One region of the Streptomyces sp. Z423-1 genome, then DNA from elsewhere that is predicted to be linked to it. Evidence: riboswitches for the same ligand, from Rfam matches in the RefSeq annotation. Region 1 holds a riboswitch; the other holds the start of a gene.
The links. A riboswitch is a leader RNA that binds a small molecule or an ion and turns the genes downstream of it on or off. The one in region 1 is predicted to bind cyclic di-AMP.

Region 2: it holds a riboswitch for cyclic di-AMP, as region 1 does, so the genes downstream of both, HJD23_RS22210 (M23 family metallopeptidase) here and HJD23_RS04365 (LysM peptidoglycan-binding domain-containing M23 family metallopeptidase) in region 1, are expected to answer to the same signal.

Annotation. Positions count from the first base shown of each region.
Region 1 is NZ_CP053109.1:931,664-935,866, forward strand. It holds gene HJD23_RS04360 (SGNH/GDSL hydrolase family protein) at 1-587, opposite strand, end outside; gene HJD23_RS04365 (LysM peptidoglycan-binding domain-containing M23 family metallopeptidase) at 804-1,781, opposite strand; cyclic di-AMP (ydaO/yuaA leader) riboswitch at 1,786-1,943, opposite strand; gene HJD23_RS04370 (alpha-galactosidase) at 2,252-4,203, opposite strand, start outside.
Region 2 is NZ_CP053109.1:4,963,991-4,968,193, reverse strand. It holds gene HJD23_RS22215 (PrsW family intramembrane metalloprotease) at 1-509, shown strand, start outside; gene HJD23_RS22210 (M23 family metallopeptidase) at 600-1,649, opposite strand; cyclic di-AMP (ydaO/yuaA leader) riboswitch at 1,661-1,840, opposite strand; tRNA gene HJD23_RS22205 (tRNA-Met) at 2,134-2,207, opposite strand; gene HJD23_RS22200 (phosphopantetheine-binding protein) at 2,388-2,864, shown strand; gene HJD23_RS22195 (cupin domain-containing protein) at 2,806-3,324, shown strand; gene ribA (GTP cyclohydrolase II) at 3,362-3,988, opposite strand; gene HJD23_RS22185 (MarR family transcriptional regulator) at 4,111-4,203, opposite strand, start outside.

The DNA.
Region 1 (4,203 bases):
GCGGGGACGGCGAGGCCGAGTGCCTGACCGGCGCGCAGCGCCACGCGCGTGTGCCCCTCGGGCGAGAGGTGCAGCCGGTCGTCGTCCCAGGCGCGGCGGTCCTGAACGGACTTGAGCGACCACAGGTCGAGCACCGGGCAGCCGTACCGGTCGGCGATGGCCCGCACATGCCCGTTGTAGGTGGCGATCTTGCCGCGCAGGTGCCTGAGCAAGGGGACGCCCCGGGTGTCGAAGCCGGTCGTCACCAGCACGGTGCCCACGGCGTCGGTCAGCGCGGCGACCGCCCGCTCGAAGCGCTCGGCCACGTCGTCCGGGTCGGTGCCCGGGCGGATGATGTCGTTGCCGCCCGCGCAGAACGAGACCAGGTCCGGGGCGAGTTCGATGGCCTGCGGAACCTGGTCCGCCACGATCTGGTCGAGCAGCTTGCCGCGCACGGCGAGGTTGGTGTACTGGAAGTCGCCTTCGGGTCGGCGGTCCGCGAGCAGTACGGCGAACCGGTCCGCCCAGCCGACGAACGCCCCGTCGGGGCCGGGGTCGCCGACGCCCTCGGTGAAGCTGTCCCCCACCGCCACGTACGACCCGATCACTGATCTGCTGTCATTCTTCGAATCGTCTCCCACGTCGGGACATCATTCCCCTTCGAATGTGACCTACGCGACCGTAGGAAGGGGTTGACGGACGGTGACAAAGGCCACGGCCAAAGGATTGGTCAACTGCGGAATAAGCCCCGGTGACCGAAGACCCGCCGAAGGCCGGACCCGGGGATCGGGGTCCGGCCTTCGATGGTGTGAGCGGCGCGCGCGTCAGCCGATGGAGACGCCCTTCGACCGCAGGTAGGCGACCGGGTCGATGTCCGAGCCGTAGTTCGGCGTGGTGCGGATCTCGAAGTGCAGGTGCGGTCCGGTCGAGTTGCCGGTCGAGCCGGAGAGGCCGATCTGCTGGCCCGCGCTCACGCTCTGGCCGCTGGAGACGGAGAGCGCGGACAGGTGGGCGTACTGCGCGTAGTACCCGTCGGCGAGCTTGATGACGACCTGGTTGCCGTACGCGCCGGCCCAGCCCGCGGAGACGACCGTGCCCGCGCCGACGGCCTTGAGCGGGGTGCCGCTCGGGGCGGCGAAGTCGACGCCCGTGTGGTAGCCGCTGGACCACATGCTGCCGGCCACGCGGTAGGCGGTGCCGACGGCGGCGCCGTCCACGGGGGCGGTGAAGCCGCTGACGGTGCTGGTGTCGGCGGCCTGGGCGGAGGCCTCGGAGGAGGCGGATTCGGACGATCCGGACGACTGCGCCGCGGACTCGGAGGCGTTCGAGGACTCCGTCGTCTGCGCAGACGCCGCCGACTTGGGCGAAGCGGCGGAAGCGGACGACGGCTTGCCGCTGCTCGTCGCGGCCTTCTTGCCGATCGTGAGCTTCAGGCCGGGGTGGATGAGCGACGGGTTCTCGCCGACGGCCTCACGGTTGTCCTCGTAGAGCCGCTGCCAGCCACCGCTGACGTTCTGCTCGTCGGCGATCTTCGAGAGGTAGTCGCCGACCTTCACCGAATACGTCCGCACACCTGCCTTCGTGGCGGCGGACTTCTTTTCGGCGGCCTTCTGCTGGACGGCCGTCTTCTGGGTCGGGACCGACTGAACGGCCTTTTCCGCGGTGGACTGGGGAGTGGCTGCGTGGGCACCGGCGGCCCCCATGAGCGGGAGGGCGAGTGCGGCGCCACCGGTTCCGGCGACGGCGATGGAGCGGGTGAAGCGCTGGGTCTTCGGACGGCGGTGCTTACCCTTCGCGGGCATGGCGAATTCCTCTCCGGCGCCTGCGAGGTGAGCTGTCGGGTGCGGACTGGAGATGTCCGGCCGCGCCGAAACGCGGCTTTACCCCGAGCCGTTCCGGAGACCGGAACAGGCGGTTCTACCTGTGGGTCCCCCGCTCCTGCCGAACACGGGTGAGTTTGCGCGGGCACCGGGCGGCGGCAGGATTCGGCGTTCCGCCCGGATCGGTGTGGAACGTAAGCGAGCCAAGACGCACGGGACAAGCAAGAGGTTGCGCAGGAACGCCGTTTTCGTGATCCGTTCACCCGAATTCCGGTCACACTGCGTGCATTACGGCGCCGCCGTTTTCCGTAAAGACCCTTGAAAACCATGCGAATTACGTGAACATGACGAGCGACGCTGGGTCACAGATATGACGCTGCTCACGTGACCCTGCTCCAGGCTCCTTTATTCCAGAGCGAGTTGGAATGAAGAGGCTAATTCGGACAGAAGGCTCAGATGCGACGCAGCCGGAAAACAGCCGCATCAAGGTCGCCCCGCAATTCCGTACGCAGTCCGTGATGCAGCAATACGGCACCTCGGTGCACTTCGCCCGTTTCACGGCATTCGTACGACGCTGCCGGATCCAGCCCGCGCAACCGCAGCGCCGGGAGGGGTTCCCCGTAGCTCTGCGCCTGAAGCCAGGCGAGGACGACGGACTCGTCACCGCGTACGTACTGCACGGCACTGAGCCCACCGGCCGGCGGCCGCAGCCGGTAGAGGTCGCCGTGCTGCACGAGGGGCCGGATCTCCTTGTAGAGGGCCACCCAGTCCCGCGCCTCGGCCAGCTCCTCGTCGGTCCACTGCATGAGGTCGCCGCCGACGCCGAGCACCCCGGCCATGGCACTGACGAAGCGGAAGCGCAGTGTGCTGATCCGGCCGTTCAGCTGGGTGTTGGGGCTGTCGGTGACCCAGGCGGCCATCACGCGCGCGGGATGGATCTGACTGAAGCCGTGCTGGATGGCGAGCCGGTCGAGCGGGTCGGTGTTGTCGGAGGTCCACACCTGGTCGGTGCGGCTCAGCACTCCGAGGTCGATCCGGCCGCCGCCACCCGAGCAGGACTCGAAGGCGACGCCCGGGTGCGCCGCCCGCAGGCGGTCCAAAAGGGCATAAAAGGCACGTACATGGTCGACCCACAGCCGCTGCGGGTAGGGCTCGCCGGGCCACCCGGCATCCGTGAAGCAGCGGTTGAAGTCCCACTTGACGTAGTCGATGCGCGCACTGGAGAGGAGTGCGTGGAGCTGCTCCCAGAGGTACTCCTGGACATCCTCCCGCGCGAGGTTGAGTACGAGCTGATTGCGCATCTCTGTCCGCTTTCGTCCCGGCTGGAACTGCACCCAGTCGGGGTGGGCGCGGTAGAGATCACTGTCCGGGTTGACCATCTCGGGTTCCACCCAGATCCCGAACTGCATCCCCAGGGCGTGCACGTCGTCGGCGAGCGGCTTGAGACCGGCCGGGAAGCGGTCGGGGTTGGGTGTCCAGTCGCCGAGCCCCGCGCGGTCGCTGGTGCGCGCCCCGAACCAGCCGTCGTCGACGACGAACAGCTCCACGCCGATCGCCGCGGCCCGCCGCGCGAGCGCCCGCTGCTGCTCCTCGGAGATGTCGAACTCGGTGGCCTCCCAGGAGTTGAACAGCACCGGCCGGTCCCGCTCGGCGTCGGGCACGACGTACGCGCGCTGGTAGGCGTGCCACGCCCGGCTGGCCCCGCCGAAGCCGCCGTCGCTCCACAGGCCGGCGAAGACGGGCGTGGTGAAGGACTCCCCCGCGGCCAGCCGCAGCAGCCCCGAGTCGTCATAGCCGGCGCCGCCGGTGATCTGCACGCGCGCGTCCGGCAGGTGCGCCACCGCGATCCGCCACGAGCCCGACCAGCCGAGGGCGCAGCCGTACACCTCGCCGCGCTCCTCGGTCGCGTCGGCGTCCAGCGCCACCCACGACAGGTGTTGGTGCCCGGTGTGACCTCGGCGGCTGCCGATGACCTTCTCGCCGTAGGTGAGATACGACCGGGTCAGCCGGGACTCGGCCGCCCACCGGCCATGCAGCTGGGACAGCCGCCACTGGTCGCGGTCCGGCAGGGTCCAGGTGGCGGAGTCGGCGCGCAGCACCTCGACCACGGGCCCGTCGTTGTGCAGGGTCACCCAGCGCTCGACGACGTCGTCACGCATCCGGTAGTGCAGCGTGATCGCCAGCCCCGCGTCCCGGAAGCGCAGGCGCAGCTCGTCGTCGCCGGTCTCGTACGTCTCGAAGGTCCACTCGGTGCCGCGTCGCTCGTCGGTGCGCACGGACAGGGCGGGGCGGACGAAGCGGGGGCCTCCTTCGATCGGGTACTCCTCCCGTCCGTCGAGCGGGGACTCGAAGGGCCAGTGGTCCGGCAGCGGGCGCACCGCGAGGGCTTCGGCGTCGGCGAGTG
Region 2 (4,203 bases), 4.0 Mb from region 1:
ACTACGGCTTCTTCGCGGTGTACGGCGGCTTCATGGTGCCCGCGTTCGGGCTGCTGACGTGGCTGGTGATCTGGACGCGGCAACGGGAGCTGCGCACGGTCCGCGAGGAGCTCCCGGCCTACGTCGTCGCCGGCTGGCTCTCGCCCGCCGAACCGTTCGCCCTGGGCTCGATGCGGGCGCGTCGGCTGGCCCGCGAGTACGCCGGCCACCACCTCGGCAAGCCGGCCGCCCGGGCGGTCGCGCAGTACGAGGCGTACGCCACGTCGCTGGCCTTCCTACGGCATCGGGGCCGCCGGGGCCGCGCCCGCGCGGACTTCGTCGTACGGGAGCGCGAGCTGCTCCAGGAGCTGTGGAACCGCCGCGAGATCGCCCGCCCGGCGCTGGAGTACGCGGCACGGGTGACAGCGCCGCCGCCGCCGGTGATGATGCCGCCGGTGTACGGCTGGGCACCGGGGCACGGGCCGACGGGGCCCTACCCCTACCCGGCGTACAACCCGTATCGGTCGTAGGCCCGTACAGGGCTGGGGACAGCGGAAACCGGCAGCCCTGACGTCGGGGGGGTTGCCGTCAGGACCGCCGGGGTTCGAGAGAAGCGCGTCTCAGGGGTTGAGGCCCTTGCTGCGCAGCCAGGCCAGCGGGTCGATGCCGCCGGAGCCGCCGGTGTGCACCTCCAGGTGCAGGTGCGCCCCGGTCACATTGCCCGTCGCGCCCACGCGGCCGATCACATCGCCCGTGGTGACCTTCTGGCCGACGCTGACGCCGATCGAGGACTGGTGGGCGTACCAGATCTCGGTGCCGTCGTCGAGGGTGAGCACGGTCTTGTAGCCGTACGACCCGCTCCAGCCCGCCTCGGTGATGGTGCCGCTGTGGACGGCCTTGATGGGCGTGCCGCTCGGCGCGGCGAAGTCGAGGCCGGTGTGGTAGCCGGACGACCACAGGGCGCCGGCCTGGCCGAAGGTGGAGGTGATGGTGTACGAGGAGGTCGGCAGCGTGTACTGCCTGGCCAGCGCGGCGAGCCGCTCGGCCTCGGCCTTCTCGCGGGCCTCCTCCTCGGCCTTGGCCTTGGCGGCGGCGGCCTTCTCCTGGGCCTCCTTCTCCGCCTTGGCGGCGGCCTCCGCGGCGGCCTTCTCGGCGGCCGCCGCGGCCTCGGCGGCGGCCTTGCTCTCGACCTGCTCCTGCTGCTGCTCGGCCTGCGCGATGATGCGGGCGCGCAGCGCCTCACCGGCGTCGGTGGTGCCCTCCGCGGTGTCCGCGGCGGTCGTGCCGAGGCTGCTGAGCGGGGCGCTCGCGGCCTTGGTCTCGGCGGAGTCGGAGTCGTCGTCGGATATCAGCGCGCCCACGGAGGGCAGGTCGGGCAGGGAGATCGACACCGGCGGCTTGCCGGTGTTCGCGCTGGCCATGCCGCCCGCGCCGACCGCGGCTATGACGCCGACGCCGAGAACGGTGGAGCTGCGGGCGAGTCCGCCGCCGCGCTGCTTGGAGACACGATGCCGGCCGCGTACGGGACGGATGGACTCCGCGGTGGGGTTCCACTCCTCCCACGGGCCCTCGTCGGTGCGCGGTGCGCCGTACACGAACGTGTCGGTGCTGTCGGCGGTGCGCTGGCCAGGCACGGACGGGGCTTGTGGGGCAGGCCGGTTGGACGCCACGTGGGCGTACTCCTTTCCTTCCTTCTCGCCTACCGGGTTAGCTGACGGGTTCGGAGCAGGAAGGTCTCCTACGCGCGTAAACCAGCCGTACTGCTACGGCGGCATACGCCCGATTCACCCCAAGGTGGTGGTTCCCCGGTTCCCTTGTGTGGCCGGTGAGGGCCCCGCGCGGGATTCGGCGCGTGCGCACGGAGCCGCCTCTTGTGACGGCTGGGACGACCGCGCTGTGTTATCGGACGTTAATAGAACCGAGGCCTGATTTCCAAGCCGTTCCGCTTGATCATTAACGTTTTCTGCCGGGACGTACAGGCCATGAACGGCGAAAATCGGGCGAGTTGACCGGCGTTCAGGACCGTAATCGCATCTGACTGTGTGTCAGTTGTTATGCGGAGGGCGTTTGCTCGCTCACCCCTGGTGACGGGCGTCGGCGGTAAACGACTCGGGGCCGGAATCCATGATCTGGATTCCGGCCCCGGGCCTTCAGTAGCGGGGACAGGATTTGAACCTGCGACCTCTGGGTTATGAGCCCAGCGAGCTACCGAGCTGCTCCACCCCGCGTCGGTGTGTCACCAGTGTACGCCATGCGCGGGGCCGGACGCGCCACAGCTTCCGTCCGCCCCGCTGACCAGCGATTTCCAGCCGCTCGGGGACCACCCGATCGAGCCGTGGCCGGTCGCCCGGGTCGGGCGTTCCTTATGAAGAAAGAACGGCTCGGAGACCGAACAGGAGCCCCTCCGTATGATCCAGATCGCGGGACGGACCGAGTTGCCCGAGCCGCTGGTCGCGCTGCTCGTCCACCACCTCGACGTGCCGGTGAGCCGGAGCCGGGTGACCTCGGAGGCCACCTTCGAGAGTCTCGGCATGGACTCGCTGGCCCTGAGGGAACTCGTCGTGGCCGCCGAGGAGGAGTTCGGCGTCGTACTGCCCGACGCGGCGCTGGACCTCTCCCCCGCCTCCACCCTCGGTGAAGCCGCGCGGGCCTTCTGCGATGCGTGCTGCTGCGGCCCTATGTCCTCGGCCGTAGGTCCCCGGCCCTCATTCCCCGGCCCGTCAAGATCAGCCAATGGGCCGATGTCGCCGTTCGGACGTGGGAGCCACGATGTCGGTGGAGGCCTGCCGGAAGGAGTCGGTGCAGGCCTGCCGAAGGGAGCGCATCATGTCGTACCCGGAACACCTCGAGTACCCGGAGCCCCGCTACCGCGGCGACAAGGGTGAAGTGAACGCGGTCTTCCGCCCGGCCGGCACCCCGCCGGACGTCTCCTCACCCGGCGGCTCGACGCACTACCTCGCCACCCATGAGTCGACCGGCGGCGAATTCGGTCTGTACAAGGTGGAGTTGGGTGCACGATCCGCCGGGGCAAAGACCCACTTCCACCGGGCGATGTCGGAGTCCTTCTACATCCTCTCGGGCGAACTGGAGCTCTACAACGGCGAGAAGTGGGTCACGGGCCGCGCGGGCGACTTCCTGTACGTACCGGTCGGCGGCCTGCACGCCTTCAAGAACGTGACCGACGAGCCCATGTCCATGCTTCTGCTCTTCTCCCCGGGCGCCCCCCGCGAGGAGTACTTCGAGCGGGTCGCCGAGATGGCGCAGCGCGGTGGCGAGGAACTCAAGCAGTTCCGCATCCGGCACGACAGCTACTTCGTGGAGGACTTCGAACCCGGGGCCGAGTAGTCCCGGGGCGGAGCAGTGCCGGACCCGAGCACCCCGCTCACCCCGCGTTCAGCTCCGCCAGCGGCAGGGTGTGCTGGGTCTGGAGGACCTTGGCGCGCAGGTAGCGGACGTTGTGGGCGGTCGTGAAGACGCCGGTGGGGACGCGGTCGTGGACGGTGATGCCGAGGCCGCGGAGCTGGTCGGCCTTGTCGGGGTTGTTGGACAGCAGGTCCAGGTCCGTGATGGACAGGGCGCGGAGCATCTGGGCGGCCGCCGTGTAGTCGCGGGCGTCCTCCGGGAGGCCGAGCGCGGCATTCGCCTCGTACGTGTCGAGGCCCTGGTCCTGAAGGGCGTACGCGTCGAGCTTGTTGTAGAGGCCGATGCCGCGCCCCTCCTGGCGGAGGTAGAGCAGCACGCCGCCGCGGGCCGCGATGCGCTCGACCGCCTCGCGCAGCTGGGGGCCGCAGTCGCAGCGGGCGGAGCCGAAGACGTCGCCGGTGAGGCATTCGGAGTGCAGGCGTACGAGGGGGCGGGGGCCGGGATCGCCGAGGACGACGGCGACGTGTTCCTGGCCGTCGGTCAGGCCGTGGAAGGTGACCAGGTCGGCGTCGACGCTGTAGCCGTCGTGGAAGCGCAGCGGTACCCGGACGCGGGCGCGCGGCGCGGCGGCAGGGAAGTCGGGCATACGGGTCTCCGGGGTCATGTGTTTCAGTTTTGAAGCAGCCCTTCGATCGGAGACCCTACGCCATGCTTTAAAGTTGAAGCAACATTTTTATGACCCACCTCATGGGGCCCCATCAGCCGCCCTCACGAGCACGGCGACGACCGCCGCCGCCACGGCACATCCCCCGCCGCGCTGCGCCCCTCATCCCCTTGCAGGGCCTGCGCGATCCCGGTGAA